3 regions of the Pseudorhizobium halotolerans genome follow, and region 3 is predicted to be linked to each of the others. Evidence: riboswitches for the same ligand, from Rfam matches in the RefSeq annotation. Region 3 holds a riboswitch; each other region holds the start of a gene.
What was found. Region 3 has a riboswitch for thiamine pyrophosphate ahead of thiM (hydroxyethylthiazole kinase). Riboswitches for the same ligand answer to the same signal wherever they lie in the genome.

Region 1: it holds a riboswitch for thiamine pyrophosphate, as region 3 does, so the genes downstream of both, thiB (thiamine ABC transporter substrate binding subunit) here and thiM (hydroxyethylthiazole kinase) in region 3, are expected to answer to the same signal.
Region 2: it holds a riboswitch for thiamine pyrophosphate, as region 3 does, so the genes downstream of both, FN060_RS16895 (ABC transporter permease) here and thiM (hydroxyethylthiazole kinase) in region 3, are expected to answer to the same signal.

What each region holds. Positions count from the first base shown of each region.
Region 1 covers NZ_CABFWE030000001.1:208,942-219,552, reverse strand. Annotated here, with positions in the region: gene FN060_RS01110 (CarD family transcriptional regulator) at 1-181, shown strand, start outside; gene FN060_RS01105 (RNA polymerase factor sigma-32) at 472-1,332, shown strand; gene FN060_RS01100 (M48 family metalloprotease) at 1,345-2,847, opposite strand; gene FN060_RS01095 (thiamine ABC transporter ATP-binding protein) at 3,067-3,792, opposite strand; gene thiP (thiamine/thiamine pyrophosphate ABC transporter permease) at 3,782-5,410, opposite strand; gene thiB (thiamine ABC transporter substrate binding subunit) at 5,417-6,418, opposite strand; TPP riboswitch at 6,453-6,552, opposite strand; gene FN060_RS01080 (response regulator) at 6,613-7,062, opposite strand; gene FN060_RS01075 (ABC-F family ATP-binding cassette domain-containing protein) at 7,214-9,037, opposite strand; gene FN060_RS01070 (thiamine diphosphokinase) at 9,041-9,691, opposite strand; gene FN060_RS01065 (AAA family ATPase) at 9,793-10,611, shown strand, end outside.
Region 2 covers NZ_CABFWE030000011.1:305,821-316,431, forward strand. Annotated here, with positions in the region: gene scpA (methylmalonyl-CoA mutase) at 1-990, shown strand, start outside; gene FN060_RS16865 (hypothetical protein) at 1,022-1,378, opposite strand; gene FN060_RS16870 (NAD(P)/FAD-dependent oxidoreductase) at 1,442-2,548, opposite strand; gene FN060_RS16875 (DUF294 nucleotidyltransferase-like domain-containing protein) at 2,762-4,927, shown strand; gene FN060_RS16880 (TRAP transporter substrate-binding protein) at 4,945-5,943, opposite strand; gene FN060_RS16885 (TRAP transporter large permease subunit) at 5,955-7,721, opposite strand; gene FN060_RS16890 (ABC transporter substrate-binding protein) at 7,823-8,767, opposite strand; gene FN060_RS16895 (ABC transporter permease) at 8,786-9,544, opposite strand; TPP riboswitch at 9,678-9,781, opposite strand; gene FN060_RS16900 (5-methyltetrahydropteroyltriglutamate--homocysteine S-methyltransferase) at 9,918-10,611, opposite strand, start outside.
Region 3 covers NZ_CABFWE030000001.1:414,149-424,759, forward strand. Annotated here, with positions in the region: gene FN060_RS01955 (glycoside hydrolase family 13 protein) at 1-996, shown strand, start outside; TPP riboswitch at 1,104-1,198, shown strand; gene thiM (hydroxyethylthiazole kinase) at 1,238-2,044, shown strand; gene thiE (thiamine phosphate synthase) at 2,041-2,676, shown strand; gene thiD (bifunctional hydroxymethylpyrimidine kinase/phosphomethylpyrimidine kinase) at 2,673-3,470, shown strand; gene FN060_RS01975 (succinyl-CoA:acetate CoA-transferase ScpC) at 3,525-5,018, opposite strand; gene FN060_RS01980 (FdhF/YdeP family oxidoreductase) at 5,241-7,511, opposite strand; gene FN060_RS01985 (ABC transporter ATP-binding protein) at 7,736-8,458, opposite strand; gene FN060_RS01990 (ABC transporter ATP-binding protein) at 8,455-9,201, opposite strand; gene FN060_RS01995 (branched-chain amino acid ABC transporter permease) at 9,198-10,163, opposite strand; gene FN060_RS02000 (branched-chain amino acid ABC transporter permease) at 10,235-10,611, opposite strand, start outside.

The DNA of each region.
Region 1 (10,611 bases), 210 kb from region 3:
ACAATCCTATTCTGAGCGCCAACTCTACGAAGCTGCCCTCGATCGGATGGCGCGGGAGATTGCAGCGGTCAACAAGATGTCCGACACGGAAGCCGTACGTCTGGTCGAGGTAAACCTCGCCAAGGGCCCGAAGCGCGGCAAGGTCGTTGAGGAAGAAGAGTCCCAGGACGAAGCCGCATAAGCTTCGGCTGCATCGCAGCTGTAAAAAACCCGGCCATTGCGCCGGGTTTTTTATTGGAACTTTTTCTCGCGCAGGACGTTAACCCGCCGGAACGGCGACAATTGTGGCGTCTGCAGACGCTTCAAGAACCGCTCCTCAAAACAGGAAATAGGGGCCAGCCGCGAGATGGCAAGGCCCCTTGGGAACGAAGAGGGGACGAGGAAGGCGGAGTGGGTAAATCGTGGCGGCGGCCGCGGCACCATCTGACTGTCATTCTTGTCGAAGCCAGCCAACGTCACGGAGAAGACACGATGAAAGCCATGTCTGCCGACCGCAATATGATTAAGATTGCAATGTCAGCTCCCTATCTGGCCAGAGACGAGGAGCGCAGTCTCGCGGTCCGGTGGAAGGATGACCAGGACCAGGATGCCCGCAATCAGATCGCTCTTGCCCATATGCGGCTCGTTATCGCCATGGCATCCAAATTCCGCGGCTTCGGCCTGCCGATGAGTGATCTCGTTCAGGAAGGTTATGTCGGGCTTCTGGAGGCGGCAGCCCGCTTCGAACCGGCCCGCGATGTCCGGTTCTCTACCTATGCCAGCTGGTGGATTCGCGCCTCGATGCAGGATTACATCCTTCGCAACTGGTCAATCGTCCGCGGTGGAACGAGCTCGGCCCAAAAGGCGCTGTTCTTCAACCTTCGCCGGCTGCGTGCGAAGCTCGCGCGGGGCGACAGCAACCTTACATCGCGGGCTATCCACGAGGAAATTGCTGCTGCACTTGGCGTAAGTGTCGCGGACGTTCAGACCATGGACGCCCGTCTGTCGGGCAATGACGCCTCACTTCAAGCACCTTCCATAGCCGGCGATGCAGACAGCGGCGAGCGGCTGGACATGCTCGCAAGCGGCGAGCCCCTTCCCGACGAACAAGTCTCCGGCCTGATTGACGGGGAGCGGCGCATGCGCTGGCTACACGGAGCTCTCACCAAGCTGAATGACCGCGAGAAGAAGATCATCCGGGCTCGCCGGCTGACGGACGAGGGAGCGACGCTTGAGGCGCTTGGTGCTGAACTCGGCATTTCCAAGGAACGAGTGCGTCAAATCGAAAGCCGCGCCATGGAAAAGCTGAAGTCGGCGCTGGTCTCCGCGAACCCCCAGATGGCAGCCTGCTAAGCTGCCAAGGGATTATTCCGCAACGATCTTGAACCGCTGACCCGGCGAGACTGCAGTGCCAGCCGGGAGCGCGTTGATCACCCGGAAAAGGTCCAGCTTCCGGTTGGTTCCCATCATTCGCGCCGCCATGGTCGCAAGCGTATCCTGTGGGCCTGCAGTTACCACCCTCACACGCAATGGTTTGAGGGAGGCAATTTCCTGGGGCGTCATCTTCCTGAAGCTTGACTTCAGCACGGTGGAAACCGTTTCCAGTGCCGGGCTACCCTTCGGAACGGCGGTGAGGAAGCGAAAGATCTGGTCATCGATCCGTATGACGGTGACGTCAAAATCCCAACGCTCCGCCGAAGCGCGGGCCGTGGCTGCCGGAAGTCCGTTAACGCTGGCCATCCGCACCGTTTCCGGCTTGAGACCGGCGACCCAGCCGCTGGTGAGGTAGTTGGTCAGGCTGGTCGTTTCACCGGCGTCGACGCCATCGAAACGGATCGCGGTCTCGCCGGGGCCGGTCGCAAGGACGGCATCCACCTTGTTGTCGATCTGGAAATCCTTCGGCACCTCAAAGCGTATGCCGAGGCTCCCGTGCAGGAATGTCTGTCCGCGAACGAAGCCCTCTTCCGGGCTGTCACCGAAGAGAAGCCCGTCGATTCCCGCGAGATAGTAGTCCCGGCCGCGGTCGCCGACGGTGCCTTCCATGCCTTGTGCGCGAGCGTGACGACGGGCGAGGTCGACGCGCTGCGGCGCATTCGGGTGGCTCGACAGGAAGTCCAGGCTCTGATCGCTGTCCGGATCGACCGAAGAGAAGCGCGCATAGGCCGCCATGGAGTCGAGGAACCGGGGTGCAGCGTAAGGGTCATAACCCGCTTCCCCCAGCATCCGGACACCGATGACATCGGCTTGCAACTCCTGCTGCCGCGAAAAGGCCGCGAGGCGAAGTTTCCCGCGTGCCAGCGCCTGCTTGCCCGCCAGGTCGCTGGACAGAACTTCCGCCACCACGCGGCTGGCAATCACCTCCGCTTCCTCACGCTTCTGACGCTCGATTCCGTGATTGGCGGTCACGTGAGCCATTTCGTGAGAAAGAACGGCCGCCACTTCCGAGGCATCATTGGCGAGTGCGAGCAGTCCGCGCGTCACGTAAAGATAGCCGCCCGGGAGGGCGAACGCATTGATCGCAGGGGAGTTCAGGATGGTGATGCGATAGGACTGCGAGGGGTTTTCCGAGACGGCAGTCAGCGCTCCGGCGATGCGGGCGACCAACTTCTCCGTTTTCGCATCGTGATATTCTCCGCCATAGCTCGCGACAATCCGTGGATGTTCCCGCGCACCCATCTGCGCCCGCGGGTCGTTCTTCTGGACCTCATCGACAATCTGCGGATTTTCCGAGGGGGCGACATTCGGCTGGTAGGCCTGGTCGAGGATCGACTGGCAGCCGGAGAGCGCGGTAGCCCCTGCGAGCAGAAGAGCGAGATGCCTCGCCGCACGCGCAGTACCGGCTCGGCGGGGCGTCGTCCCTTCACGCATCATCGTCAGCAATTTCGGCTTCGTCATTATCCAGACCCGCTTCCCGATCATCCATCGGGTATGCCCCACCGTAAACAAGGCCGGCCGCTCCTGTCGCCGGCTTAGCGATTTTCCTTCAGCCAATATAGTGCTTCTTGTTCAGATAGCCTGTGGCGGCCAAAGCAGAAAGACGCTGTTGCTGCGATGCCACCGTGCCACGACCAAATTGTGGCACAGGCTTCAGCTGGCGAGGAATTGAACGACGGCGGGGATGTCGCGTCGCCGGAGAAAATCTTCTACCGGAGCGTTCACGAGCACATTCCCGCCCTCCATGAAGATCACATGGGTCGCAAGGCGTCGCAGTTCCTCCCGGTCGTGCGTCACCAGGATGATCGTGCTCTTCGTTTCTCGGTGCAGTTCCGATAGAAGGCTTGCCATGGTCTGCCGCAGCCCCGGATCAAGCGCTGCGAAGGGTTCATCCATCAGCAGGACCGGTTTCTCGCGAACAAGAGCGCGGGCAAACGCCACGCGTTGCTGCTCGCCTCCGGAAAGCGTCGGTGGCAGCCGGCGGTCCATCCCGCTGAGCCCGACCCGATCGAGTGCGGAGACGACGGCCTGTCTCTCCCCTAGGGTCAGTCTGCGAAGGGACGGATTGATCCCGAGCGCCACGTTGGTAAAGACGTCCAGGTGCCCGAAGAGATTGTTGTTCTGGAAGATCAGCGACACGGGTCGTTCCGATGGATGCCGGGACGTCAGATCTTGGCCGTTAAAGAGGACGCGACCGCTGTCGGGGACCTCAAAGCCCGCGACCAGGTTCAGAAGGGTAGATTTGCCTGCGCCGGACGGTCCGGCAACCGCTGTGATCGCTCCGGATGGAATGTCGCAGTCCAGGTGGAATCGTGTGTTTCCCAGGGTCAAATCAACGCGGTCCAGGCGGATATCCGGCGCATCGTCATCAGCGGGCATGATGTTTTCCGTTCATTCGCCAGCCTGAAGTGCCGATGATCGTCAGCAGAAGGCATGCCGCGGCAAGCAGAAGCGCCAAACCATCGGCATCCTGCGTACGATAGCTGGACAGGCTGCTGTAGAGGAGCCAGGGCAGGGTTACGAAGTCGTTGGAGGCAAAGAGCGCAACGGCTCCCAGATCTCCAAGGGAGAGCGACATTGCAAACGAGAACGCCAGGAGCGCCGGCCGCGTCAGAACCGGTCGGTCGATGCGCCAGACGCGGGGCCAGCCACCGATTCCCAGACTTGCTGCCAGTCGCACGGAACTGTCGCGGTGCTCCTTCATTGCCGGCTCCAACACCCTGATGACGAAGGGGATTGCCATCAGCGCGTTGATTGCAATGACCATCCACGCAACCCATAGCGATGCTGAGCCCGAAAGCCTCAGAAGCAGGAACCAGCCCGTCCCAAGCACGACGGGGGGGACTAGGAGAACAAGAAAGGAAGTGGCATCCAGAATGGCAGAGAAACCCCGCAGCAGGACGCTGGCATTCCTTCGGTCGGCAATCGCCAGGCGCGCATCGATGAGTGTGGCCGATGCCATCACCGCCAGCAGGCCTGAGGACAGCGCGATCAGCATGCTCGTTGCCAGCGCCCGCTGGAAGGCGTCGCTCGCCACGAGGCGCGGGAGGTCTGCCTGGATCCCCGCCCGGAGAACGGCGAGCAGTGGCATCAGGACGAAAGCTGTGGCGACGGCGATGACCAGAGTGTCCCATGCCTGCGCCGCGGCTCCTTTGCCGTCGAAGCGTCGAACGCGGTGGCCGCTGGTCGGCAATCGGTCATCAGTCACAGGCAGCCGGGACAGGATGATCAGGAGCATGGCCGTCAGCCCGATCTGCAGCAGTGACAGTCCAACTGCACGGGCAGGATCAAAATCGAAGCGCAGTGACTGGTAGATCGCAACTTCAAGGGTTGTCGCAGCCGGACCTCCGCCCAGTACCAGAACGAGCGTGAAGCTGGTTGCGCAAAGCATGAAGATTAGACCGGCTATGCCTGGCAGGACCCGCAAGAGGACAGGCCATTCGACGAACCGGAAGATGGCAACGGGCCGCATGCCCAGCTGCGCGGCCAGCATCCAGTATTCTCCGGGCAGCCGATCGAGCGAGGCCACCATCAGGCGGCATGCGAGAGGCAGGTTGAAGAAGACGTGTGCGAGCAGGATGCCGCCAAGACCGTAGATGGTGACCGGCTCGTCGAGTCCGCCACGCAGGAGAAGTGAATTGACCAGTCCTTGCCTCCCCCAGATCGTAATGAGGCCGAGGGCAGCGACGAGTGCGGGCAGACCCATCGGCAGCGCCATCAGCCGCAGGATCCAGAGCCTGCCCGGAAGTTGCGGCCGCCGCGCCAGCGCCAGTGCGACCGGAATCGCCAGACCGATAGACAGCAAAGTGGAGAGCCCTGCCTGAAGAAGCGTGAACCGCAGCACGCGCGCCGTGTAAGCTGTCCAGAGCGCCTTGCCGCCAGCGTCTGGCGCCGCGGCAAGGAGGGAATAGGTGGCAAGACCGATGAAGGCAGCGACGCTTGCGAAGGTGACGATACCTGCCCCGATTGCAGTTTGCTGCTCCCGTCTCGTCAGCATAGAGCTTTAGCGTCCGCTCATCGCCACCAGCCACTCATTGATCCAGGCCTGCCGGTTTCTCGCCACGTCCGCGGAGTCCATGAGGAAGGTCTTTTCCGGCTGGACGAGGCGGTCGAACGCTTCCGGCAAGGGCTCGCTCGTCTGGCCGGCCGGCATCATCCAGTTGGTGGTCGGTATGATGTTCTGGAAGGCCGGCGACATCATGAATTTGAGAAACTGGCGCGCCAGGTCCTTGTTCTCCGATGTCCGCAACAGACCTGCGACCTCGATCTGGATATAGTGGCCTTCCGAGAAGGGCGCTGCCTGGTACCGATCAATGTCCTCGGCCACCATGTGATAGGCAGGGGAAGTAGTATAGGAGAGAACCATCGGGACCTCTCCCTTGGTGAACAATCCATAGGCCTCAGACCAGCCCGGCGTGACCGTCAGGATGCGTCGACGAAGCTTTGCCCACGCCGCCTCGGCCTCCTCGCCGTAAACCGACTTCATCCACAAAAGCAGACCGAGGCCTGGGGTGGAGGTTCTCGGATCCTGGATGACGATCTTTTCCGAAGGGTCGCCCTCGACCAGCTCCTTCAGGCTGGCCGGCGGGGCGATCGATTGAGTGTCATAAATGACGGCGAAATGTCCGTAGTCGTAGGGGATGAAGACGTCGTCCCCGTACCCGCCCGGCACGCTGATGGGACTTGTATCCAGTGCATGCCTTTCGAACAGGCCAGTGGCCTTGGCTTCATCGGCAAGATTGGTGTCGAGACCGAGAACGACGTCGGCCTCGTTATTCTCGCCTTCGAGCTTCAACCGCGAAAGAAGTGCGACGCCATCCGCGACCGCCACGAAGTTGACGCGGCAGGCACAAGATTTCTCGAACTCTTCCTTGACCCTTGGCCCCGGCCCCCATTCGGCGGTGAAGCTCTCATAGGTGTAGACGGTCAGGCTGCGCTCCTGAGCCATGGCCGGCGTCGAAGCGGTCATCGCCGCTATGATAAGCGAAAGTGCCGAGAGCCGCATCAATGCCTCCTCTTTGGCAGAAAGGACGAGGGGCTGATCGACGCCGTCTAATCCCTCCGCCGGTGTTAACCGGATCAGGTTCTGCGGGTTGGCGAGAGCCTCTCAGCCACGAAGTGGCACCCCGTTAGATCGGCCAGAGATGTAGCGATCGATCCGGCGCTTGGCAAGCGCCGTCCATGGTTGCTCAATGAGCGTCAGTGGGCGCTTTGAAGGACGCGAAGCTCGCGCGGGAGTTCAGCATGACCTCCCGTTCGGCCTGCAAGGATATAGCCGATCGTCTGCTCGATCACATGCGGCATTACCGGCTTCGTCAGCACCCCGAGCGGTCCATAGCTTCCGGCTTCGATCTCTTCAGGATTGGCAGTCATGAAGATGACGGCAACGCCATATTTCTCGGCAAGTTCGCGGCCGATCGACGGTCCAGTCTTGCCGTCAGCTAGATTGACATCGACAAGGGCAATGTCGGCAGACTGGGCGAGTGCGAGTGCGGGGTTGCGGCCATTGGCGAGGCCCGCGACCTTCAAGCCCATGGCTTCGACCGTATCAGCCACGTCCAAGGCGATGAGAAACTCGTCTTCCACGATCAGGACGCGATGTTCCTCAGAGACCGGGGTCTGCCAACCACTCGTTACACTTGTCAGCATCGGATGCTCCTGATGGTTCGGTGCCGCTTCGTACCGATCCCGGCCGTGCCGCATCGATACTGCCACCCGAACGACCACCTGCCGTCATTGTTCCGCATTGTGACAGGTTGACGGGTTTCAAGTGCGTTTCATGGATAACAGATGGTTAACGTCACCCCTCCAACTCCTCGCGCAGCATTTCAAGCTCGAGCCATTCCTCTTCCATCTCTGCGAGCCGCTTGCGTAGCGCCTCCAGTTCAGATGCGAGCGCGGTGAAGGCTGCCGGATCTTTCGTGAAAAGGTCGGGATCCGCCATTCGCTTCTCCCGGGCGGCAACCTCGGCCTCAGCCTTGGCGATGTCCTTCGGCAGGTTTTCCAGCGCGAACTTCTGCTTGAAGGACAGCTTGCCGCGGTTTTTCGGCGCCTCATCGGCCGGCGTCGACGTCTCCGTCTTCTCCCTTGCCTGGCGTTCGGAACGCCGCCTTTCCTCCTGGACGCCGCGGCGTTGTGCCAGCATGTCGGAGTACCCGCCGGCATATTCGATCCAGCGCCCGTCCGGCGCTTCCGGATCCGCGGGTGCTATGGTCGAGGTGACCGTCCGGTCGAGGAAGTCGCGGTCGTGGCTGACCAGAATGACAGTGCCGTTGTAGCCGGCGACGATCTCCTGCAGCAGATCCAGTGTCTCGATGTCGAGATCGTTTGTCGGCTCGTCGAGGATCAGCAGGTTGGACGGCCTGGCCATGATCCGCGCCAGGATCAACCGTGCCCGCTCGCCGCCGGAAAGGTTCTTGATCGGAGTGCGGATCTGCTCGGGCTGGAACAGGAAATCCTTCATATAGCCCGCGACGTGACGCTGCTCACCATTGACGAGAAGCGTTTCGCCGCGCCCGTCGGTGAGGTAGTGGGAAAGCGTGTCCTCGGGGTCGAGATCCTCCCGCTTCTGGTCCAGCGTGGCGATTTCGAGATTTGTCCCGAGCCGCACCGTTCCCGTATCCGGATCGAGCTGCCCCGTCAGCATCTTCAATAGCGTCGTCTTTCCGGCACCGTTGGGTCCCACAAGGCCTATCCTGTCGCCCCGGTGTACGCGGATGGAGAAGGGCGCGACGATAAGCCGGTCTCCATAACTCTTGGTGATCGCTTCTGCCTCGATCACCAGCTTTCCGGATTCCCGACCTTCCGATGCCGCCGCCTGGACTGACCCTTGCGGACCTTTGTGACCGCGATAGGCGGCGCGCATCGTCTGCAGTTCTCCCAGCCGGCGCATGTTGCGCTTGCGCCGGGCCGTCACGCCGTAGCGCAGCCAGTGCTCCTCGCGCTCGATCGCCTTGCCCAGCTTGTGCTGCTCCAGTTCCTCTGCCGCCAGGACCTCGTCGCGCCAGGCCTCGAAATGAGAAAATCCGCGATCGAGACGTCGCGACGTGCCGCGATCGAGCCAAACCGTCGCCGTCGATACTTTCTCAAGGAATCGTCGGTCGTGCGAGATGAGGACGAGGGCGCTCCGCGTCTTCCTCAGTTCCTCCTCCAGCCATTCGATTGTTGGCAGGTCGAGATGGTTCGTCGGCTCGTCCAGCATCAGGATGTCTGGTTCCGGCGCCATGACGCGGGCGAGCGCCGCCCGCCGGGCCTCGCCTCCCGACAGCCGGTTCGGATCCTCTTCGCCGCTCAGGCCGAGATGCTCCAGGAGGTAGGTGACGCGATAGCGATCGTCCCCTGGACCGAGACCCGCTTCGGCATAGGCCTGTACCGTCCGGTAATCCCCAAAATCCGGCGCCTGCTCCAGGTATCGTATGGTGGCGCCCGGATGGCGGAATACCTCCCCGGACTGCGGCTCGACCAGACCGGCCGCGATCTTCATCAGGGTTGACTTGCCGGATCCGTTGCGGCCGACGAGGCAGATGCGGTCGCCCGGCTCCACCTGCAGTCCCGCGCCGGCGAGAAGGGGCGTGCCCCCGAAGCTCAGGAAGATGTCGTCGAGTTTGAGGATGGGAGGTGCCACGGTTCAGGCTCCTGTCAGATCGTAGGGGCGGGCGAAGATCATTGCCTTCCCGCGCCTAAGCGCGAAGGCAACCGGACCCTCGGCCACATTGGAAACTGTCCGCGACGAGCCGAAGGGCAAGGAAAAGTCTTCGAGCGGATAACGGGCGTTGAGGATGTCGAGGCCTTCCAGCTTGGAAAACCCGATGACGGAGAACAGGGAGCCTGCCGGCAGATCCAGAAGGCGGCGTCCGGGAAGCAGGGGGACGGCTTCTTCGGCGCCGGAGGTCAGAAGCACTTCAATCCCGCGTTCCGCCAGGCTGAGGGCGTGGAAGACATGCTGCAGGGCATGGTCGCTTCGCTCGCCGCCGAGCGCGCCGGCAAGCACCAGACGCTCGGCACCCCGATCGATGGCCTCCGCGGTTGCGATCTCTCCGTCCGTCTCGTTTTTTGCAGCGGGGTAGGGCTGCCGCGGAACTCCGGACTGCGCCGCGATTAGTCCCGGCGGCGTCGAGTCGAAGTCACCGACCCAGAGCTCGGGCTCGATGTTGAGGGTTGCGGCATGTCGCATGCCGCCGTCGGCCGCGATGAAGCGGCTTCCTTCGAGCGCTTCGCGCAGCCGTTCTGTGAGGGTGAGCTCGCCTCCGAGGAGGATCGTGAACGTGGACTTGGTCATTGGCGATGTCCATAGCCCAGACCGACAGGCAAGGGAAAGCGGCTTGCACCGGTTCTGCCGAGCTTTTAGGTTGCCGCCAAAAATTCCCTACAGGTCTCCTCATGCAATTTCATGGTACATCCGACTATATCGCCGATAGCGACCTGATGGTCGCGGTCAACGCCGCCATCCGCCTCGAGCGACCGCTCCTGGTCAAGGGCGAGCCGGGGACCGGCAAGACGGAACTGGCCCGGCAGATCGCCTCGGCGCTCGGTCTCGATCTCATCGAATGGAACGTCAAGTCGACCACCAAGGCGCAGCAAGGCCTTTACGAATACGATGCGGTCTCGCGCCTGCGCGACAGCCAACTCGGTGACGCGCGCGTGAATGACGTTCGCAACTATATCCGGCAGGGGAAGCTCTGGCAGGCCTTTGCCGCGCCGCAGAAGACCGTTCTGCTGATCGACGAGATCGACAAGGCGGATATCGAGTTTCCGAACGACCTCCTGCAGGAACTCGACCGGATGGAGTTCCATGTCTACGAGACAGGCGAGACGGTGAAGGCGCAGCAGAGGCCGATCGTCATCATCACCTCGAACAATGAGAAGGAACTGCCGGATGCCTTCCTTCGCCGCTGTTTCTTCCATTACATCCGGTTTCCGGATGCCGCGACCCTCGCGCGCATCGTCGAGGTGCACTACCCGGGCATCAAGCAGGAACTGGTTCGAAACGCTCTGGCGCAGTTCTACCAGATCAGGGAGGTGCCGGGCCTGCGCAAGAAGCCGTCCACCTCCGAGGCGCTCGACTGGATCCGGTTGCTGGTCTCGGACGACATTGACCCAGCCGACCTGCGTGCCGACGTCAAGACGATCCTGCCCCGGCTGCACGGGGCATTGCTGAAGAACGAGCAGGACGTCCACCTGTTCGAGCGGCTGGCCTTC
Region 2 (10,611 bases), on a different contig from region 3:
GGCATCACCAAGGTCGTCGATCCCCTCGCCGGCTCCTACTACATCGAGAGCCTCACCAACGAACTGGCGGAGAAGGCTTGGGCGCTGATCGAGGAGGTCGAGAAGCTCGGCGGCATGACCAAGGCCGTGGCCGATGGATTGCCGAAGCGGCTGATCGAGGAAGCGGCCACGAAGCGGCAGGCCAGAGTCGACCGCGGCGAGGAGATCATCGTCGGCGTCAACAAGTACCGGCTGGAGAACGAGGACGATCTCGACATCCTGGCGATCGACAACACCGCCGTACGCGCCGCCCAGATCAAGCGGCTGGAGCAGGTACGGCGGCAGCGCGATCCGAAGCGCTTGGAGGAGACGCTCGGGACGCTTTCTGAAGTCGCTCGTTCGGGCCAGGGCAACCTGCTTTCCGCCGCCGTCGAAGCGGCGCGCGCGAGGGCCACGGTAGGCGAGATATCCGACGCCATGCGACAGGCCTTCGGCGACCATGCGGCCGTGCCGGAAGTGGTCGGCGACATCTACGGCGCGGCTTACGAGGACGATCCGGAGTACAGGACGCTTGTCTCGCGCCTCTCCGGCTATGCCCAATCCTCCGGCAAGCCGCGGGTCATGGTCGCCAAGCTCGGCCAGGACGGCCACGATCGCGGCGCCAAGGTGATCGCCTCGGCCTTCGGCGATATCGGCTTCGACGTGCTCGCAGGCCCGCTCTTCCAGACGCCCGATGAAGCAGCGGACCTCGCCGTCAAGGAGAATGTCCAGGTGGTCGGCATGTCGTCACTCGCGGCAGGTCACAAGACACTTGCGCCGCAACTTGTGGAGGCGCTGAAGGCGCGGGGTGCCGCCGACATCATCGTCGTGGTCGGCGGCGTGGTGCCGCGGCAGGACTATGACTACCTGCTGCAGCATGGCGTCGCCGCCGTCTTCGGCCCCGGAACGAACGTGCTGGATGCAGCGAACAAGGTGCTCGACCTCCTGGAGGGCAAGCGCCGCAATATCTGATGCCGTCAAAGTGTTCTCACGAGTTCTCGGCTCAGCGATCGCGGTAGGGCCGTCTACGGTCATAGTCGCGATAGCCGCCCTCTTCCGACGAACCACCAGCCTGCAGCCGGTCGAGAACCTGCAGCAGGAGATCAGCGCAATCCTGGGCTGGCTCGCCATCGGGGCAGCGGAAGGAAATCTTCATCCGGCCGTCCTGAATCCTGTAATGCGCGCCCCGGTGCTCCTTGCCCACATCCCGTCCGTGACCTTGGTCGGGACGATGCATCTCAGCCTCCGGCGGCGGCGGTCCAGAGTCACGGCCGCCGATATCCGTGATGGATTGCGCCAGAACAAGGCTCGGCATCGATAGCGCAGCGGCCGCGGCAGCGATCACAAGCAGCGTCTTCATGGAAAGTTCTCCCGTTCTTCCCGGAAGAACAGCAAGCTTGACGGAATGTTCCGGGGAGCACGCTCAGCCGGCATCCACCAACGCGCCAACATGCTCGCCGATGGCGAGGCAGGAGGTGAGCCCCGGTGATTCTATGCCGAACAGGTTGACGAGCCCCGGCACGCCATGCGCCTGCGGCCCCTGGATGACGAAATCCTGCGCCGCAATCTCCGGCGGGACGATCTTCGGGCGGATTCCGGAATAGGCGGGGATCAGCGATCCGTCGGCAAGACCCGGATAGTAGCGGCGAATGCCCCGGTAAAAGCTCTCGGCCCTTGTCGGATCGACTTCGTAGTCGAGGCCGTCCACCCATTCGACATCGGGCCCGAAACGGCCTTGGCCGGCAAGGTCGAGCGTCAGGTGGATGCCAAGCCCACCCTTTACCGGCACCGGATAGATCAGCCGCGAGAACGGCGTGCGACCGGTCATCGAGAAGTAGCTGCCCTTGGCGAAATACCCCGTCGGCACCCGGTCCTGCGGCATGCCGGCAAGCGATCGAGCCAGCAGAGGAGCACCGTGACCCGCCGCGTTGACCAGCAGCCGGCAGCGCAGCGCCATGGGCTCGTTGCCACCGACCTCGATCTCGATTCCGGCCTCCGTCACGCGCCCTCCGAGAACGGGCGACCGCAGGGCAAGCAGTGCCCCGGCATTCTCCGCATCACCGAGCAGCGAGGTCATCAGTGCATGGCTGTCGATGATGCCGGTCGAAGGCGAAAGCAGCGCACCTGTAGCCGACAGCGCCGGCTCAAGCTCCAATGCCTCCGCTGCGGAAATCTGTCTAAGATCGTCCACGCCGTTCGCTGTCGCCCGGGCCGCGATAGACGGCAGTACTGCGAGTTCTTCGGCGGACGTGGCGACGATCAGCTTTCCGCACTGGCGATGCGGCAGGCCGCGCTCCCCACAATAACGATAGAGGGCATGCTTGCCTGCGACGCACAGTCGCGCCATCAGGCTGTCCGCCGGATAGTAGATGCCGGCGTGGATGACCTCGCTGTTGCGGGACGATGTGCCGGTTCCGATCGCCGGTTCAGCCTCGAGGATCATCACATCGCGTCCGGAAAGCGCCAGCGTCCGGGCAATTGCCACCCCGACGACGCCCGCCCCGACCACCACGCAATCCACTTTCTCCACGTCGCCCTCTCCAATGCTATGCTGCTTCAGAGTGATAACCGAAGGAAGGATCGTCGACAAAGCCCCTCATTTTATCCTCCCGCCATCCCGGTTGCGTCTTAAGTCTACTTGCCGGAGGGATAATTCCGGCGGAGTCTGGTGACGGGAGCAGCCGGTTTCAACCGGGCGAGCAGGAACTATGGTGGGGACGATAGACGGGATGGAGGCAATGGCTTGACGCCACGAACTTCCGGTGAGGCGGTGGCCGGTGCGAGCGCTCCGCTGATTGCCCTCGACACCGTCGTCCTCGATACCGAAACCACCGGGCTCGACGTCCGCCAGGATCGCATCATCCAGATCGGTGCGGTGCGCATGCATGGCGCCGATATCCTGGAAAGCGAAGTCTTCGACGTCATCGTCAATCCGGGGATCCCTATCCCGCCGGCTTCCAGCCGCGTGCACGGCCTTTCGGATGCCGACGTCGCCGGGCGACCCGGTGTTGCCGAAGTCCTGGATGGGCTCAGGGACTTCATCGGCAACCGCGTCGTCGTCGGTCACTCCATAAATTTCGATCTCGCGATGCTTCGCAACGAGGCGCATCGCCACGGTGTGCACTGGAAGGAACCCCGCTGGCTCGACGTCGCATTGATGTCGGTGGCGATCACGCCGGGCCTGGTCAGCCCGTCGCTCGACAATCTGGCGCTGACCTATGGCGTGCAGATCGAGGGGCGGCATACGGCGCTGGGCGACGCCCTTGCGACGGCCGGGGTCTATGCCGGAATGCAGCCGCGCCTCCTCGGCAAGGGCATCCGCACCCTTGGCGAAGCGGAGAACCTCGGACGCTCTGCAACGACGCTCGTGGAGCAGCAGCAGGGCGTCGGCTGGTTCGAGCGCCCGGCCGGCAAGCCGGATTTTGTCCACACCGCGATCGAGGTCGGCAGCCAGCGGGCGATCGACAGCTTCCTTTACCGGCAGCGGCTGGAAGACGTGATGAGCAGTCCGCCGATCACCGTGGATGCCGGCGCCTCCCTGCACGAGGCCGCCCGCCTGATGGCCGACAAGGGCATAGGCTGCGTCATCGTCAGGCAGGCCGATGGGCCGCATGGGATACTGACCGAGCGGGATGTCCTGCGGGTCCTGGCGGACAAGGGTCCGGAGGCCGGGGCGACGCTTGTCGGCACGATCATGACCTCGCCCGTCATCACCGCCCAGGGGGACACCTTCCTCTACCGTGCCCTTGGCCTGATGGCCCGCCGAAACCTTCGCTATCTCGGCGTTCGCGACGAACATGGTGATCTTGCGGGCGTCTTCACCTTGCGCACGCTCCTGCGGGAGCGGGCGCTGTCGACGCTGACGGTGGGCGACGAGATCGCCACCGCGACGAGGCCACGCGAGCTTGCCCGGGTCCAGTCCGCCTTGCCTTCCCTCGCCTCGGGATTGATCTCCGATGGCCTCAATGCGCAGGCGGTGGGGGCAGTGATTGCTGCCGAAGGCCGGGCCATGACGGCACGCGCGGCGGAGATCGCCGAAGGGGAACTACTCGCGGCCGGCCACGGTCCGCCCCCGGCGGAGTACGCCCTGCTCGTTCTTGGCTCGGCCGGCCGCGGCGAAAGCCTGCTGGCGGCGGATCAGGACAATGCGCTCGTGATCGACGACGACTACCACGGCGACCTCGATTCCGACGGGGACTGGTTCAGCCGCTTTTCCACCCGCGTCAACGAGATCCTTGACCGCGCCGGCGTCCACTACTGTCGCGGCGGCGTGATGGCGAAGAACCGTCCCTGGCGCCGTACCCAGGCGGACTGGCTTCGGCAGGCGCGTATCTGGGCGAGCGAACCCTCGCGGCAGGGCTTGGCGAACGTCGACATCTTCTTTGATCTTGCGCCTGCCTATGTCTCGTCGGCGAAGACGACCCGGTTGGCGGACAGTCTTCGTCTGGAATCCGCCCATGTCGCGCGGCACTCGCTCGATCTGCTGCGGATGCTTGGCGAGGACGCCGCGGCACGCTACAGCCAGCTCGGCATGTTCGGCCGCATTCGTAAGGACAATGGCGGACGCGTCGACCTCAAGAACGGCGCCCTTCTGCCGATCGTCTCCGGTGCACGCGTCGTCGCCCTGCGCCACGGCATCTTCGCCCATACCACTCCGGAACGTCTGCGGCAGGCCGCGGCGGCCGCCGGGCGCTCGCAGGCCGATGCGGCCTTGCTTGCCGACATGCACGGCTTCCTGATGCGCCTGATCCTGACCCAGCAGATCACCGATATCGAGGCCGGGCTGAAGCCAGGCGGCACGGTTGACGTTTCGAGACTCAGCCGGCGTGACATGGACCGGCTGCGCGATGCGCTCCAGCATGTCGCCCTTGTTCGCAATGTCGTGCGGGACCTCCTGCAGGTGCCTTGAGTGGTCGACAGTGCCGCTCAGGCGAGCTTGAGGACGCTGTCGATGACCTCGCGGCCGCCGACCACGCCGCTGAACTCCTGCCAGAGGGTTTCGGCAGTCTTCCGCCAATCCTCCGGCCGTTCCGGCTGGAGCACCTGCGTTCCCTGCGAGACAGCTAGGTCGAGCGAGGCCTCTTCGTCCGCCGCCATCCAGCCATTGAAAACTTCGCTCGCCTCTGCGGATATTTCCGCAAGCACCTGCTGCTCCTCTTCCTCGAGGCGATCCCAGAAGTTCTCCGCGTAGAAGACAACGCCCGCGGAGCGGATATGCGCCGTCCGGGTCAGGTAGGGAACGACCTCATGCAGCTTCAGGCCTGCATAGGCGGAGATGGTCAAGTCCATGGCGTCGGCGACGCCGGTGGAGAGGGCGTTGTAGGTCTCGGTGATCGGGATGCCGACGGGGATCGCACCGAAGCGGCTCCAGAGGCTCGTGTGGAGCCGGCTCTGGATCACCCGCATCGTCTTGCCCTGCATCTGCTCCGGCAGCGTGATCGGCTCCTTGGCGAGGAGGTGACGGGCGCCATAGTCGATGAAGCCGCTGGCCACGAATCCGTGACTCGCGAGCCGGCGGACAAGATCGCTGCCGACGTCGCTCCCGACGACGCGGCGCAGGTGAGCGGCGTCACTGTATAGGAACGGCAAGTCGAGTATCTGCAGCTCCGGCACCCATGCGGTGAGGGTCGAGACGGTGCAGAGGCTCGCCTGGATAGAGCCGAGAAGTGCGCCATCCGCCACCTCCTTCTCGCCGCCCAGAGCGCCATTGGGGACGATCCGGAAGCGGAAGCGTCCGGGAAGACGCTCCTCCGCCCTGTCGGCGATCCAGCGCCAGATCCGGGTTTCGGGCTTCTCCTCGCCCAGAAGCGACGCGACCGTGATGACGCTCGTGCGCGCCGAGGCCGATCGAAGGAAGGCGGGGGATGCGAAGGCGGGAGCCAGACCGGCTGCGGCGAGAAGCGTGCGGCGCGTGATCGAAGTCATCGGATATCCTTTCAGAAAAACAGTGCCAGAAGGCAGAGGACGAGGAGGGCGCAGAGCAGTGCGACAAGATAAGGAATGACCGCCCTGAAAAGGGCTCCCACGGGAACACCTGTCGTGCCGCTGACCACGAAGACGAGCATGCCGACCGGCGGTGTCAGGCCTCCCAGCATCAGGTTGACCACGGCGATCACCCCGAACAGGACGGGGTCGATGCCTGCGCCCACGGCAACCGGCAGCAGGATCGGGCCGAGAAGAAGGATCGCGGCGCCAGTATCGAGGACGAGGCCGGCGGCGAGCAGGACGAGATTGCAGAGCAGGAGAACCTGCCATGGTGCCTCCGCAAGCGACCCCGCGAGATCGAGGACGGTCCCGGCCACGCCATCCACCGCGAGCAGGAAAGCAAAAGGCGCGGCGGCGCCGATGAGGAGCCCGATTGCGGCCGCCTCGACGCCAGCTTGCCGGAAGATTGAGGCGAGGCCTCCGCAAGTTGGCCGGGTTGCAAGAGCAAGCAGCAGCGCATAACCGGCTGCGACCGCTGCGGCCTCGGTCGGGGTGACGATGCCGAAGCGGATGCCGCCGAGGACCACGACCACCAGTCCCAATGCCGGCACGGCAGCCAACAGGGCGCGGGATCGCTCCGCGCCGGTTGCCCGGGCGCTTCGGTTGCTGTCGCCGTTCGCGAGACGGATCGCTACCGCCAGGCAGGCCGCCATGAGAAGCCCGGCATAGGCGCCGCCTATCAACAAGCGTCCGGCCGAAATATCCGTCGCGGCTGCCAGCAAGAGAAAGGCAATCGAAGGCGGGATGACATTGTCGAGCACAGAGGTGGCCGCGATAATCGCCGCGGAGCGTTCCGGGGGGTAGCCGTGACTGACGAGATGCGGGTGGAAGGTGGATGCGCCGAATGCGGCGTTCGCGACCGAAGAGCCGGATGCTCCCGAGAAGAAGACGCTGGTCAGAAGCGCAGTCTGCGCCAGACCGGCCCTCCTATGGCCGACGAGGGTTTGCGCCAGCCGCACCAGGCGCTCTCCGGCTCCCGAGAGGGTGAGCATACCGCCGCAAAGCAGGAAGAAGGGAATGGCGAGCAGGAGGAAGCGCGACATGCCGGATGCTGCGGTGGAGACGATGGCCGGCTCCGACAAGCCGCTTCCAGAGGGGATCGCGAACATGACCCCGGCCAGCAGGCAATGGGCGAGCGGGGCGCCAAGCAGGAGCGTCGCACCCGCGGCAAGTGCGGCAACGGCGCTTGGCAGCATGCTTGAGCCAAGGTCCGCCTGCGGCAGGAGAAGCGCAAGTGCTGCACCCGCAGCCACTGATAAAAGGCCGAGGAAGCCCCTGCCCTCGCCGATACGGACCAGCAGCAGCATTGCAAGAAGGAGCGCTCCGCCTGCAGCGAGGCACCAGAAGCGCACATGTTCAGGGAGGCCGAGAGCGGGCGAGACGGAACGGAGCGCCGCTGCAGCCTCGGCACCGCCCGTGAGGAGGAGACAGCCTGCCGCCGCACTCGTCCCGTCAGCGCAAAGGCCCGCAATCCGGCGCCCCTCGTGCGGCAGCAGCCGGGTCAGGATGTCAAGCCTCAGCGAAAATGGCCCCTGCAGGCTGAGCGGCAGGCCAAGACAGATGAGCGCCAGGAAGAGCCAGAGCGCGGCCTCCTCGGTGCCTGCAAAGCCGGTGCTGGCGCCATAGCGGAGGCCGACGGTTACCAGGACAAGCAGGAGAAGCAGTGCGAGGAGCAGACCCGCCCCTGCCGACAGCACCTGCTCGACGCGCAGCGCCATCCGGGTGGCATGGATGGAGGCACGCGACCGAGGGACGGGATGAGGCCCCGACGACACCGATACTTCCTGCCTGCTCTCGCTGCAGCCGGAGACCATTTCAATCATCCGCCGATTTCGACCGCAAGGTCTTCGACGGTCGGCGCCTTATCGATAAGCCCACTCTCCGCCAGGAACGCGCCGAAACGCTCATAACGGCTTCTGTCCAGCGCAGCCGGACGTTTGGCAAAGCGCGGAAGGGTGTCGCGGAAAGCCTGGCGGTTGAGTTCGTCGTCGAGATCGGGATATGCCGCGATGAACAGCGACCATGCTTCATCCGGATGATTGGTCAGGAAGATGCTGGCCTCTTCCACCGCCTGGAGGAACCGCCGCAGGCGACCATCGTCCGAGAGATCCTTGTGGGCGATGAAGATCAACTCGTCATAGACGGGCACGCCATGCTCCTCGGGAAAGAACGAGCGCGCCTCGCCTCCAGCGAGCCGGATCTGGGTTAGTTCGAAGTTGCGGAATCCACCGACCGTTGCGTCGACCTGCCCCCCGAGCAGCGACGAGGTCAGCGCGAAGTTGACGTTGACGAGTTCCACCTCGTCGAGAGCCACGCCTTCGGCGGCGAGCATGCGCTTCAGCATGGCATCCTCGAAGCCCGAGACAGAAAAGCCGATCTTCCTGCCCTTGAGGTCCGCAAGCGTCTTGACGGGACCATCCGCGAGCACCGTCACCGTGTTCAGCGGCGTCTCCACCAGCGTGCCGAAGCGGACGAGCGGCAGACCGGCCGCGTGGTCCAGATAGAGGTTCGGCTGATAATGGACACCGACATCCGCCTGTCTTGCCGCAACCAGTCGCGGCACGGAGGACGGATCGGCAGGCGGGATCAGTTCCACATCAAGGCCTGCCGCTTCGAACAATCCCTTCTGCTGCGCGACAATCATGGGAGCGTGGTCCGGGTTGACGAACCACTCCAGCATGACCGTCAGGCGATCGGCGGCGTGGGACGGTACCGGCCAGGCAAGCATGGCAGCGACGGCCCAGGAAAGAAGATGTATTCTCATGAATGTTTCTCCGGCTAACTATCTTGGATCGGTGTGGTGGACTTCCGGCGCCCATGGGATGATGCGGGCTGTCGCGACATCGACCGCAAGCCGCAGCACGAGGGTGAGCACGGCAAGAAGGACCATGGCGGCGAAGACGATGTCGGTCTGCATGCGGGCATTCGCCTGCACCATGACAAAGCCAAGCCCGGCCGACGCCCCGACCCATTCGCCGACCACGGCGCCGATCGGCGCAAGGGGCGCGGCAACGCGAAGGCCCGAGATCAGGCCCGGCAGAGCCAGGGGCGCGCGGATGTAGCGAAGGGTCTGCCAATGGGTCGCCCGGGTCAGCGCAACGGCATCGAGGATCGCAGGTTCGGTCCGGCGCAGGCCATCAGCAAAGGCGGAGGCGACCGGGAAGAAGATGATGATCGTCGCCATGACGGCCTTGGAGGCGATCCCGAACCCGAACCACAACACGAGGATCGGCGCCAGCACGAAGACCGGCAGCCCCTGCAGCACCAGGACGGCCGGCCAGATCAGCCGGCCGGCACGGGGGAAGGCGGCGGCGGCAAGCGCCGCGAGCGCACCCAGAACGGCGCCACAGGCGAGCCCGATGGCGATCTCGGCGATGGTGACCAGGCTGTTGCGAAGCAGGAAACCGCCCTGGCGGGCGAAGGCGGCAAGGACGTCCGCCGGCGGCGGCAGGATATAGGCCGGGGGATGGAAGAGCCATATGCCGGCCTGCCAGAGCACCAGCAGCCCGACGAGTCCCATCCCCATGTGACGGGGTGGCATGGCTCGACCTAACGCATCGATGAGGCGGCTGGCGGGCGTCCTGTCCGAGGGCTAGGTCTTGAAGAGTATGGCATGGTTCGATCTCCCGACGTCAATCACGGAGATCCAGGCAGAGCGGAGAAGAGAATTGGCGCCGAAAGGCCGTTTCCGTTCCTACGCCGGTATGACCCGGATCAGGTTCAAGGGTCCGGCTCACCGCCATCTCAGCACCGTTACGATGCCCCCCTCGGAATACCGCCATGTTTCATGAACCACGCGGACATGTCAATCCGGGTCCAAAGCCGACGCTCAGGCGTGCCGACTTCATTACCCTCCATGCCAAAGAGATCGGCAGACCCGCCCTCGACGGTCGGGCCCGCCTTCGCGGACAGCCTTACGCTGTTCCCCAGATCGTCTGCGCGGTCTTCACGACGAGCTCGAGCTTGCGCCGCTGGTCTTCCTCGGTGATCGCATTGCCGTGCTCGGTCGATGCGAAGCCGCACTGCGGTGCAATTCCCAGCTGATCCATGTCCACGTACTGGGAGGCCGCCTCGAACTGCTTGCGCAGCCAGTCGATCGATTCCAGTTCCGCCGTCTTCGTGGTGATGAAACCAGCCATGATTCGCTTCTTGCCCTTCGGCAGGAGCTTCAGCGGCTCCAGTCCGCCGGCACGGTCGGTATCGTATTCCATGAAATAGATATCGACGCTGGTCTTGTTGAAGATGGCGTCGGCGGCTGCGTCGTAGCCGCCGGTGGCAGCGTAGGTTGAGCGGAAATTGCCGCGGCACATGTGCATGCCGATGACCATGTCGGACGGACGATCCTTAATCGCCTCTTCCAGCATCCAGGCATAGCGGTCGATCAACCAGTCGGGATCCTGCCCCATGGCCTTGCGCTGCTCGCGCTGCTTCGGGTCGCCGAGATAGGCGAAGAAGATATCGTCGAGCTGCAGGTAGCGGCAGCCGGCCGCGTAATAGGCGGCAACGGCCTGACGATAGGTCTCGGCGATATCCGCAAAGAGCACGTCTGGATCCTTGTACTCGGCAGGACGGACGTCGGCCGGGTCGGTGCGGAAATGCACGCAGGAC
Region 3 (10,611 bases):
CCGCACCTCCATGATTACCTGCAGGAAATGAACCGCGAGACATTCGGAGAGCGGGACGTTTTGACAGTCGGCGAGGCCTGGAGTGCGACGCCCGATTCCGCCCTGCTCTACTCAGGACGGGAGCGCAGGGAGCTCTCCATGGTCTTCCAGTTCGAACATGTCACCCAGAGCTGGGACGAGATCCACGGCAAGTGGCGACCAAAGCCCGTCGATCTGGTGAAGCTGAAAGCCGTTCTGGGCAAGTGGCAACATGCTCTGGCAGAAGACGGCTGGAACTCCCTGTTTTGGGGCAATCATGATCTGCCGCGCGCCGTGTCACGATATGGGGATGCCACGGGTTATCATGTTGAATCGGCCAAGATGCTGGCGACCGTGCTGCACCTGATGAAGGGCACGCCGTTCATCTATCAGGGGGAAGAGATCGGCATGACGAACGTCTCCTTCACGTCCCTCGACCAATACAAGGACATCGAAACCCTCAACATGCATCGTCTGCACGTCGAGGCTGGCCTTTCGACAGAGGACTTCATCCGCGGTGCCAATGAGAGCGGCCGCGACAATGCGCGAACGCCCATGCAGTGGAGCGCCGATCCTCACGGCGGCTTCACGACCGGCTCCCCGTGGATTGAGGTTAATCCCAACTACGCGACGCTGAATGCAGCCAGCCAAGTATCCGACGATCGATCAATCTGGGCGCATTACCGGGAGCTGGTTTCGCTGCGCAAGCAGCATCCCGTCATCGTCTATGGTCGCTATCAGGCCTGGCTGGATCACCATCCCGACGTCTTCATCTACACGCGAACGCTGGACGACGAGGAACTGCTGGTAATCGCCAATTTCACTCCGCGCACAATTACGATCGAACTTCCGGATGAACTCCACCGACGCGGTCGTCCCTTGATCAGCAATTACTCGCCGGTTAAGGAGGTTGGGGAGACCCTTGGCCTCGCGCCTTACGAAGCTTTCGCGCTGCTCTCGTCCCGCCTCGCGCCCTAGGTGCACCGGAGCAACCTCCGCCCGACGCGAGCCAGCATGGGCCGCACCCGCCCCGTGCAGTTCGGGACGCTTTCGAGAGTGACAACTGGCCCAATTCTTCCTAAGCTGCGAACAGACGGGGGCGTCCGCTGAAGCGGGCTGAGAAGCACCCTTTGAACCTGAACCAGATCATGCTGGCGGAGGGAGTCGCGGGTCGAGATGCCCTTGCCTTACCCTCGCTGGACGAAGAAAGGCGTTTCTCTTGACCGATTTTCCTTCCAGTTGCGGGACATTGCTGGAGGCGCTGCGCGCAAGCAACCCGCTCATCCAATGCATCACCAATGATGTGTCGATGAACATTGCCGCAAATGTCCTTCTCGCTGCCGGCGCATCTCCGGCGATGGTCAGCGCCGAGGAGGAGGCTGCCGAGTTTGCCCGAATTGCAGCGGCCGTCACGATCAACATCGGCACCCTGTGGGCGGCTGACGTCCCGGGCATGAGAGGTGCCGCCGGCGCGGCAAAGGAGACAGGCAAGCCCTGGGTCCTCGATCCCGTCGCCCACTATGCCACGAGCTTTCGTCGTCGCGTTGTAGGCGAACTCCTTGAGCTCCAGCCGACCATCGTCCGGGGAAATGCTTCGGAAGTCATGGCACTCGCTGGCCTTGAGAGCAGGGGACAAGGCGTTGACAGCCGTGACAGCAGCTTGGCGGCAGAAACGGCGGCCGTGGATCTTGCCCGACGCTTCGCCTGCGTCGTTGCCGTCACCGGCGAGATCGATCTCGTCACGGATGGACGTCGCCGGGTTTGGATCGAGGGGGGCTCCACGCTCATGCCGAAGGTTACCGCGCTGGGCTGCGCATTGACCTGCCTTACCGGAGCCTTCGCCGCCGTCGCGCCGGGCCGGGCGCTGGAGGCGACCGTCGCCGCCATGACGTTGTTCGCCGTTTGTGGTGAGGATGCCAGCCACCGGGCCGAGGGCCCAGGCTCTTTCCCACCCCTGTTCCTCGATGCGCTGGCGGCGATCGGTCCGAAGAGGCTGGAGTCTGAAGCAAGGATACAAGCGGAATGAAGATTTTCGACCTGTCGCTTTATGTCGTCCTCGATCCCGATCTTTGCCGCTCGGTGGGTATGGTCGAGACTGCGCGCCTTGCCGCGGAAGGCGGCGCCACCATGATGCAGCTTCGAGACAAGCGCGCCGACCGGACGAGCCTGATCGAGACAGGCAAGGCGCTCAAAGCTGCCCTGGCCGGATACGGAATACCGCTGATCGTCAATGATGACGTAGAGGCCGCACTCGAGATCGGTGCAGACGGCGTGCATGTCGGGCAGGAAGACATGTCGGCAGCTGCGGCGCGGCTTGCCATCGGCGATCAACTGATCATTGGCCTTTCCGTCGAGACTGCGCAACTAGCGCACGAGGTGGATCCGAGTATCGTCGACTATGTCGGCGTTGGGCCGGTCTTCGCCACCGGGACCAAGCCGGATCACAAGCAACCAATCGGCCTGGACGGTCTCGCCCACATCGTATCCGTCTCACCAGTTCCGGCAGTCGCGATCGGTGGACTGAAGATGGAGCATGCCGCTTCGGTCATTGCCGCTGGAGCCGCCGGCCTTGCCGTCGTCTCCGCCGTCTGCGGTACGCCCGATCCACGCAGTGCAGCCCGTGCCCTGATCCAGGAAACAGAAGGGGCGCGGCCATGATTGCGAACATTCTCTCCATTGCCGGATCCGACCCGTCCGGGGGAGCAGGCATACAGGCCGATCTGAAGACCTTCGCGGCTCGCGGTACCTATGGAATGGCGGTCGTGACCGCCCTCACCGCGCAGAACACGAAAGGCGTCTACGGCGTCCAGGTAATTTCGGCCAGCTTCGTTGCTGATCAGATCCGGGCCGTTTTCGACGACGTCCGCGTCGATGCCGTTAAGATCGGCATGATCGCAAATGCGGAAATCGCCGAGACCGTGGCCGACATCCTGTCCCGGCAGCCCGACGTGCCGATCGTGCTCGACCCAGTGATGATTGCCAAAGGCGGCGCCTCGCTTCTCGCAGAACAGGCGGTCTCAGCGCTTCGGGATCGCCTCCTGCCACTTGCCACGGTGGTGACGCCGAATCTTCCCGAAGCAGCCGCCCTTCTGGGAGAGCCAGAGGCGCGGGATCGCCCAACGATGGCTGAACAGGCGGAAGCGCTCAGAGCCCTCGGTGCCCGGTCAGTGCTGGTCAAGGGGGGCCATCTTCCGGAGGATGAAAGTCCCGACGTCCTTGCCGATCCCACGGGCCTGACATGGCTTGAAGGGCGGCGGTTCCAGACCTCCAATACGCATGGGACGGGATGTACGCTATCCAGCGCGATTGCTGCCGAACTGGGCAAGGGTAATGATGTCGTGGCCGCCGTCCGAACGGCCAAGCTGTACCTCGCATCAGCGATCCGTCGTTCCGGGGAACTCGATGTGGGGTCCGGCCATGGACCCGTGCACCATCTCCATGCCACCAGCTAAATGCGCGGTCGGACGATGCCTTCACTCGAATTGTTGAGAAGGTGCCGACAATCGCTAGCTCTTGTGCATTGTCCCCGTCGCCTGGGCATGGGTGTGCCAGGACAGCGCCTCTTCCAGGAGATGCGGCGTATGGCCGCCGCGTGCGCAGGCGCGTTCGAAGTAGCTCATCAAAGCTTCCCAGAAACTGGGGTGAACGCAGTTCCGAATGATTTCCCTTGCCCGCTCCCGTGGCGCCAGCTCGCGCAGGTCGGCGAGCCCGTTCTCCGTAACGATGATGTCGACGTCATGCTCGGTGTGATCGACATGTGGCACCATGGGGACGATGGACGACAGCTTGCCCTCCTTGGCGAGCGACTTCGTGACGAAGATCGACAGGAAGGCATTCCGCGCAAAGTCACCGGATCCGCCGATGCCATTCATCATGTGCGTGCCATTGACATGCGTCGAGTTGACATTGCCGTAGATGTCGAGTTCCAGCGCCGTATTGATGCCGATCACCCCCAGCCGGCGGATGACTTCAGGATGGTTGCTGATCTCCTGCGGCCGTAGCACCAGGTGCTCCTTGTACTTGTGGAAGTCCGCAAAGACCCGGTCAGCGCACGCAGTCGAAAGGGTGATGGAGGATCCGGAGGCGAAGGCAAGTTTTCCTGCATCGAAAAGATCGAAGGTGCTGTCCTGCAGCACTTCACTGTACATGCGCAGGTGATGGAACGGGCCATCGGCAAGACCGGTCAGTACGGAGTTGGCAATTGTGCCGATACCAGCCTGCAGCGGTTGCAGGGTCAGGTCCAGCCTGCCTTTTTCGACCTCGTCTTCGAAGAAACGGATGAGATGCGAGGCGATCGCGCTGGTGTCGGCATCCTGCGGCTCGATGGTTGACGCGCTGTCCTTCTCGTCAGTGACTACGATCGCGGCGATCTTGTCGGGATCAATCGGCACGAATGGGAACCCAACGCGACTGTCGCAGGTTACGACCGGGATCGGCACACGGGTTGGTCGCTTGCCGGGGAAGTAGATGTCGTGCAGGCCCTCCAGTTCGGCCGGCTGGCTGAGATTGATCTCGACGATGATCTTCTTGGCAAGGACCGCAAAGCTCGCGGAGTTGCCGACCGAGGTCGAAGGAACGATATTTCCCTCTTCGGTGATGGCAGCAGCCTCGACAATGGCATAGTCGATTGGACCGAGCTGATTGGAGCGCAGGTGCTCCACCGTTTCTGACAGATGCTGATCGATGAACATCACTTCGCCGCGGTTGATGGCGGCGCGTAGGGTCCGATCCGCTTGGAAAGGCATGCGGCGGGCGAGTACCTTTGCCTCGGTAAGCATCCGATCGACATCGTGGCCAAGGGACGCGCCGGTGATCAGCGTAATCTTGAAGGGTTCTGTGCGGGCACGCGCTGCCATGGCGATGGGAACTGCCTTGGCATCGCCGGCGCGGGTGAACCCGCTCATGCCGATGATCATCCCGTCCTTGATCAGGGCTGCCGCCTCCTCCGCCGAAACGATCTTGTCAAGGAGCGCGGGGCGGCGGATACGGTCGGCGATCATCTTCTCATCCTTCGATTTCATCCGGCCATTTATCGAGGGCCGGGCAGCCGTGTCAAAGGCAGGCGATGACCGCCTGTCCAGGCGGCGCACCTTAGTGCCGGGAGATCCTCCGGCATTGACAAGTATCAAGGACCTGCAGCTGCTCCTCCGGAGCCACCGGGGGCGCCGGCAAAGCGCGGCGTCCCGAGGCCCCGGAAGGTCAGGCCATCCTGGCAACAACAGTCACGGCAGGATTCGAACAGGCACAGCCTTCGACGCCGGTGTCTGGGACAGCCTCTCATGGAGTGAGAGAGGGATGAGCGGGTTGAGTTCCGGATAGTAGCCTGCGACGCAACCGTCGGGCAGCTGGAAAGGCAGGACCTTCAAGCCTTCCACCTTGCGCTCCCGACCATCCTCGATATCCGTCTGCAGCCCAACCAACTGGCCCTCTTGAAGACCGAGCTTTTCCATCTCCTTCGGGTTGATCAGCAAGACATTGCGCGTCCCTTCGATGCCCCTCAGGCGGTCGCTGTAGCCGTAGATGGTCGTGTTGAACTGGTCGTTGCTGCGAAGCGTCATCAGGCGATAGCGGCCCTCCCGGTCCTCGAAGCCTGCCGCAGAAAGTGCTTCCGGTACCGTAAACTCGGCCTTGCCGCTCTCCGTCTTCCAGATCCGCTCCCGCGCGCTGTTTCCCCGGTAGAAACCTCCCGGCGTGAACAGGCGCTTGTTGAAGTCGTGGAACTTGTCCGGGTAGGTCTCCTCGATCAGATCGCGGACCTTTCCGTAGTCGCCCTGCCATTCGTCCCACTTCACCTTCGGGTTTGGGGGAAGTGTGGCCTTCGCCATGCCGGCCACGATGGCGAGTTCTGACAACAGATGCTCGCTCGCCGGCTTGTGCTTGCCGACGGAGCCGTGGATGCAGCTCAAGCTGTCTTCCATGGAGACTGTCTGCGGCCCTGCCTCCTGCATGTCCTCCTCGCTGCGTCCGAGGCAGGGGAGGAGATAGGCGACTTCGCCATTGATTAGGTGGCTGCGGTTGAGCTTGGTGGCGATCTGCACCGTCAGGCGCATCTTCGTCCAGGCTGCCTCCATGACGTCATGATCGGGGATTGCACGCACGAAATTGCCGCCCAGGCTGACGAAGCCGCGGATGCTGCCATCGACAATTCCTTCACAAGCCTCGACCGTGTTCACACCCTTCTCGCGCGGCGGCTCGAAGTCGAACATCTCCGCAAGCTTGTCGAGCGGAACCAACTCTGGCTTTTCAGAGATGCCGACCGTCCGCTGCCCCTGGACATTGGAGTGGCCCCGGACGGGGGAGATGCCGGTGCCGTCCCGGCCGATATTGCCCTTCAGCAAGAGGAGGTTCACGAGCATGGCGATACTCTCGAAGCCGCCGACCTGCTGTGTCAGTCCCATGCCGTAAATGCCGATGACCCGTTCTGCATCCACGTAGACTTGCCCGGCGGCCTCGAGAGCTGCCCGCTCAAGCCCCGATTCCCGCTCGATCTTGTCCCAGCTGGTTGCGCGTACCTTCTCCTCGAACGCATGGAACCCGCTGGTGTGCTGCTCGACGAAATCCCGGTCGATCACGTTGCGGCCCTGCTGCTTGGCTTCGTCATCCATGGCGAACACGTGCTTGCACATGCCCATGACTGCCGCGATGTCGCCGCCGGTCTTGACCTGATGATACTGACAGGAAATCTGCGTCTCCTTGCCCGTCAGCATTTCCGTCGGGCTCTGCGGGTTGATCATCGTCTCCAGCCCTTTTTCGCGGACCGGGTTGAAGGTGACAATCTTGCAGCCGCGCTTGACCGCTGCCTGCAGCGGGTGAAGGAAGCGGGGGCTGTTGGAGCCGGTGTTCTGACCGAAGAAGAAGATCGCGTCGCAGGTCGAGAAGTCATCGTAGACGGAGGTGCCGACGGAGGCTCCAATGACCTTCTTCAGGCCGACCGACGTGGTTTCATGGCACATGTTGGAGCTGTCGGGCAGGTTGTTGTGGCCGTAGAGCCGCGCGAAAAGCGCATAGAGATAAGAGGTCTCGAGGCTTGCTCGGCCGGACGCGTAGAAGACCACGGACTTCGGATCGAGCGCCTTCAGCTCCTGACCGATGGCGGAAAAGGCCTCCTCCCACGCACAGGGGACATAGCGGTCACTGTCGTGATCGTAGCGCATCGGATGGGTGAGACGGCCTTCCTGTTCGAGGTCGTGGTCCTTCCAGCCGCGTAACTCCGTAACTGTATGCTTGGCGAAGAACTCCGGCGTGCAACGGCGGGTCGTCAGCTCCCAGAGCGTCGCCTTGGCGCCGTTCTCGCAGAACTCGAAGGGGTGATGATCGGCCGGCTTCGTCCAGGCGCAGGAGACACACATGAAGCCTCCTGGTTTGTTCTGGCGACGCAGCGTATCGGCAACCGCCGGCGAGTTCAGCTCCTTGGCGAAGATGCGAGCGATCCCTCGCACCGAACCCCAGCCTCCAGCCGGGCCATCATAATGTACGGTCTCGTTCTTCGACATTGGCGTCCCCAGGTGAACAGATGGAACAGAATCCACCCCGCCGACCAGTGTCGACAGGCTGAGGGGGCAACCCGAAGAAGAGCCCAAGGTTCCGCATGTCGGCGGACTGGCGCCGGGGATGCAGGTCAGACATTCGTGATCAACGGATCTGGAAGAAAGGATGCTCGCTCGGAGCAAGGCGGTTCATGGTCCGGCGGCAACTCGAGGAGATAATCCTCGCGCTGTCACGCCGGTGTCGCTGCCCGCCCTACTCCCAGGTGCTGCGCCATGACCTCATCATCGTCGAGCAGTTCGGCGCTCGTTCCGGAATAGACCACCGCGCCACGGTCCAGGATGATGGCGTCATCGGTCAGGGGCAGGATCTTGCGTGCCTTCTGTTCGATGATGATGGCCGACATCCCTTCTCCCTCGACGATCTGGCGAAGTGCGGCAAGAAGCTCGTCGACGATGATCGGGGCAAGTCCTTCGAGAGGCTCGTCCAGCAGGAGAAGCCGGGGATTGACCATGAGCGCGCGGGCCACGGCGAGCATCTGCTGCTCACCCCCGGACAGCTGGCTGCCGAGGTTCCGGCGCCGCTCTTCCAGGCGGGGAAACATGGAAAAGACGCGCGGCAGCGTCCAGGGGCCGGACCGCGCAATGGCGGTCAGGTTTTCTTCCACCGTGAGCGATTTGAAGATGTTGCGCTCCTGCGGGACCCAGCCGATTCCTGCCGCCACGCGGCGATCGGCGCGAAGGCGGGTGATGTCGCGCTCCAACAGCTTGATGCTACCCGAGTGGTGAGTGGTCAAACCGGCGATGGTGTCCACCAGGGTCGTCTTTCCGGTACCGTTCCTGCCGAGCAAGGCCAGCGTCCGGCCTTCGTCTATCGTCAGACTGATCCCGGCGAGGACGCTCGCTTCGCCGTAGCCGGCGACGAGGCGATCGATGACGAGCAGCGGCCGGTTCATGCATTCTCTCCGAGGTAGACCGCCTTCACCCGGGTGTCGCTGGAGATGTCTGCTACTGAACCTTCGGCAAAGACCGCTCCTGCGACAAGGACGGTAATCCGGCTCGCAAAGGAAAAGACGAGGTCCATGTCGTGCTCGATCAGCAGGACGGTCACGTCGCCCGGCAGGTCCGAGACGATCCTCAGCACTTCGTGACGCTCGTCTTCGGGAACGCCGGCAGCAGGCTCGTCGAGCAGAAGCACCTTCGGCTTCGACGCGAATGCCAGAGCGATCTCGAGAAGCCGCTGTTTGCCGTAAGGAAGCGTCGCCGTCCGGCTGCCCATGACGGCATCGAGGCCGAACCGTCCGAGCAGTTCCGCCGCCTCGTCGACTGCCGGCCTGTAGCTCGCAATCCCGCGAAAGAGATTGCCTCCGACACCGTCCCGCTCGCTGATCGCCAGCGCCACCGTCTCCAGCGGGGTGTAATCGACAAACAGCTGGTTGATCTGGAATGTACGCGTCAATCCCTTCTTCACCCGCTGATGAGCAGGCAGATCGGTGATGTCTTCCCCTCCCAGCAGAACCTGGCCTCCGGTCGGCTTGAGTACCCCCGTCAGCAGGTTGATAAGAGTGGTCTTGCCCGCGCCGTTCGGCCCGATCAGCGCGTGGCGGGCACCCTGTTCCACCTGTAGGTTCACATCATTAGTGACCACGAATGCCCCGAACCGGCATTTCAATCCCCTGGTTTCCAGTGCGATGGTCATGGCTTCATGCCTTTCAGCCGCGATAGCCGCTCCGGAAGGAAGCCGATCCAGTTGGACAGCCGATTGCGTCCTACAAGAACCAGGATGATCAGCAACAGCCCGATCCAGAACATCCAGTATTGCGGCGTGACCACGGACAGCCAGTCCCGCAGAAGCGTGAAGGCGATTGCGCCGAAAATGCCGCCGTATAGATAGCCGGTGCCACCGATGACCAATACGAGAAGGACATCGGCAGACCGGTGGAATGCCAGCACATCTGGCGAGACGAAGGAGGTCGTCTGCGTCAGGAGAGCACCGGCGAAGCCGGCCATGATCGCGGCGATCGTGTAGACGAGGATTATGCGGCGGCGGGCGGGAACGCCGACCATAGCCGCACGGACCGGGTTTGCCTTGATCGCCTTGAGGGACAGGCCGAAGGGTGAGAACGCAATCCGCCGCGCGATCATGGTCGAGACGAACAGCACCACCAGGCAGTAGATGTAGCCGTTACGGCCCCAAAGATCGAATTCGAACATGCCGAGGATAGGCCCCAGGCTGAAGCCGCTGAGCCCATCCGCACCGCCTGTCAGCCAGCCGAGTTGGTTTGCAGCCTCCGCCAACATCAGGGCGATGCCGAGCGTCGTCATCAACCGGGTGAGGTCGGAGCCGCGCAGGATGAGGAAACTTGTTGCATAACCCAGCAGCCCGCTAGAAAGCCCCGCTACCACCAAACCTACGACCGGCTCCGCGTAGTAATGACGCGCAACGAGACCCGCGACATAAGCTCCTACGCCGAAGAACGCCGTGTGGCCGAGGGAGACGATTCCGGCAAAGCCCAGTACAAGATCCAACGACACGGCGAATAGCGCCAGTATGGCGATTTCGGTCAGGATAAGCATCTTCGAAGGCAGCACGAAGATGGCGATGACCGCCGCAAGCCAGACGACCACCTCATAGAAGCGGATGCGGCTGCGCTGGCGCATCAAGGATTGCGCCTGCTCCGAACCGAACACCGGTTCCGGCATCGGCTTGGAATGCTGTTCTGCCAGCATGCTCATCGCGCACCGCCCCGAGCAAACAATCCGCTCGGTCTTACGATCAGCATGATGATCATCAGGCCGTAGATCACGAAGGGCCCGATTGCCGGGACGTAATACTTGCCAGCCACGTCGGCGATACCGAGCAGGATGGCAGCAAGAAACGGCCCACTGACCGTGGAGGTGCCGCCAACGGCAACGACGATCAGGAAGTAGATCATGAACTTGAGGGGAAAATTCGGGTCGAGACCAAGGATCTCCGCTCCCATGGCGCCGCCAAGCCCGGCAAGGCCGGAGCCGAAGGCGAAGGTGAGTGCGAACACCGCCGAGACATTGATGCCGAGGCCCATTGCCACACGACGATCATCCACGGCGGCACGAAGCCGGCTGCCGA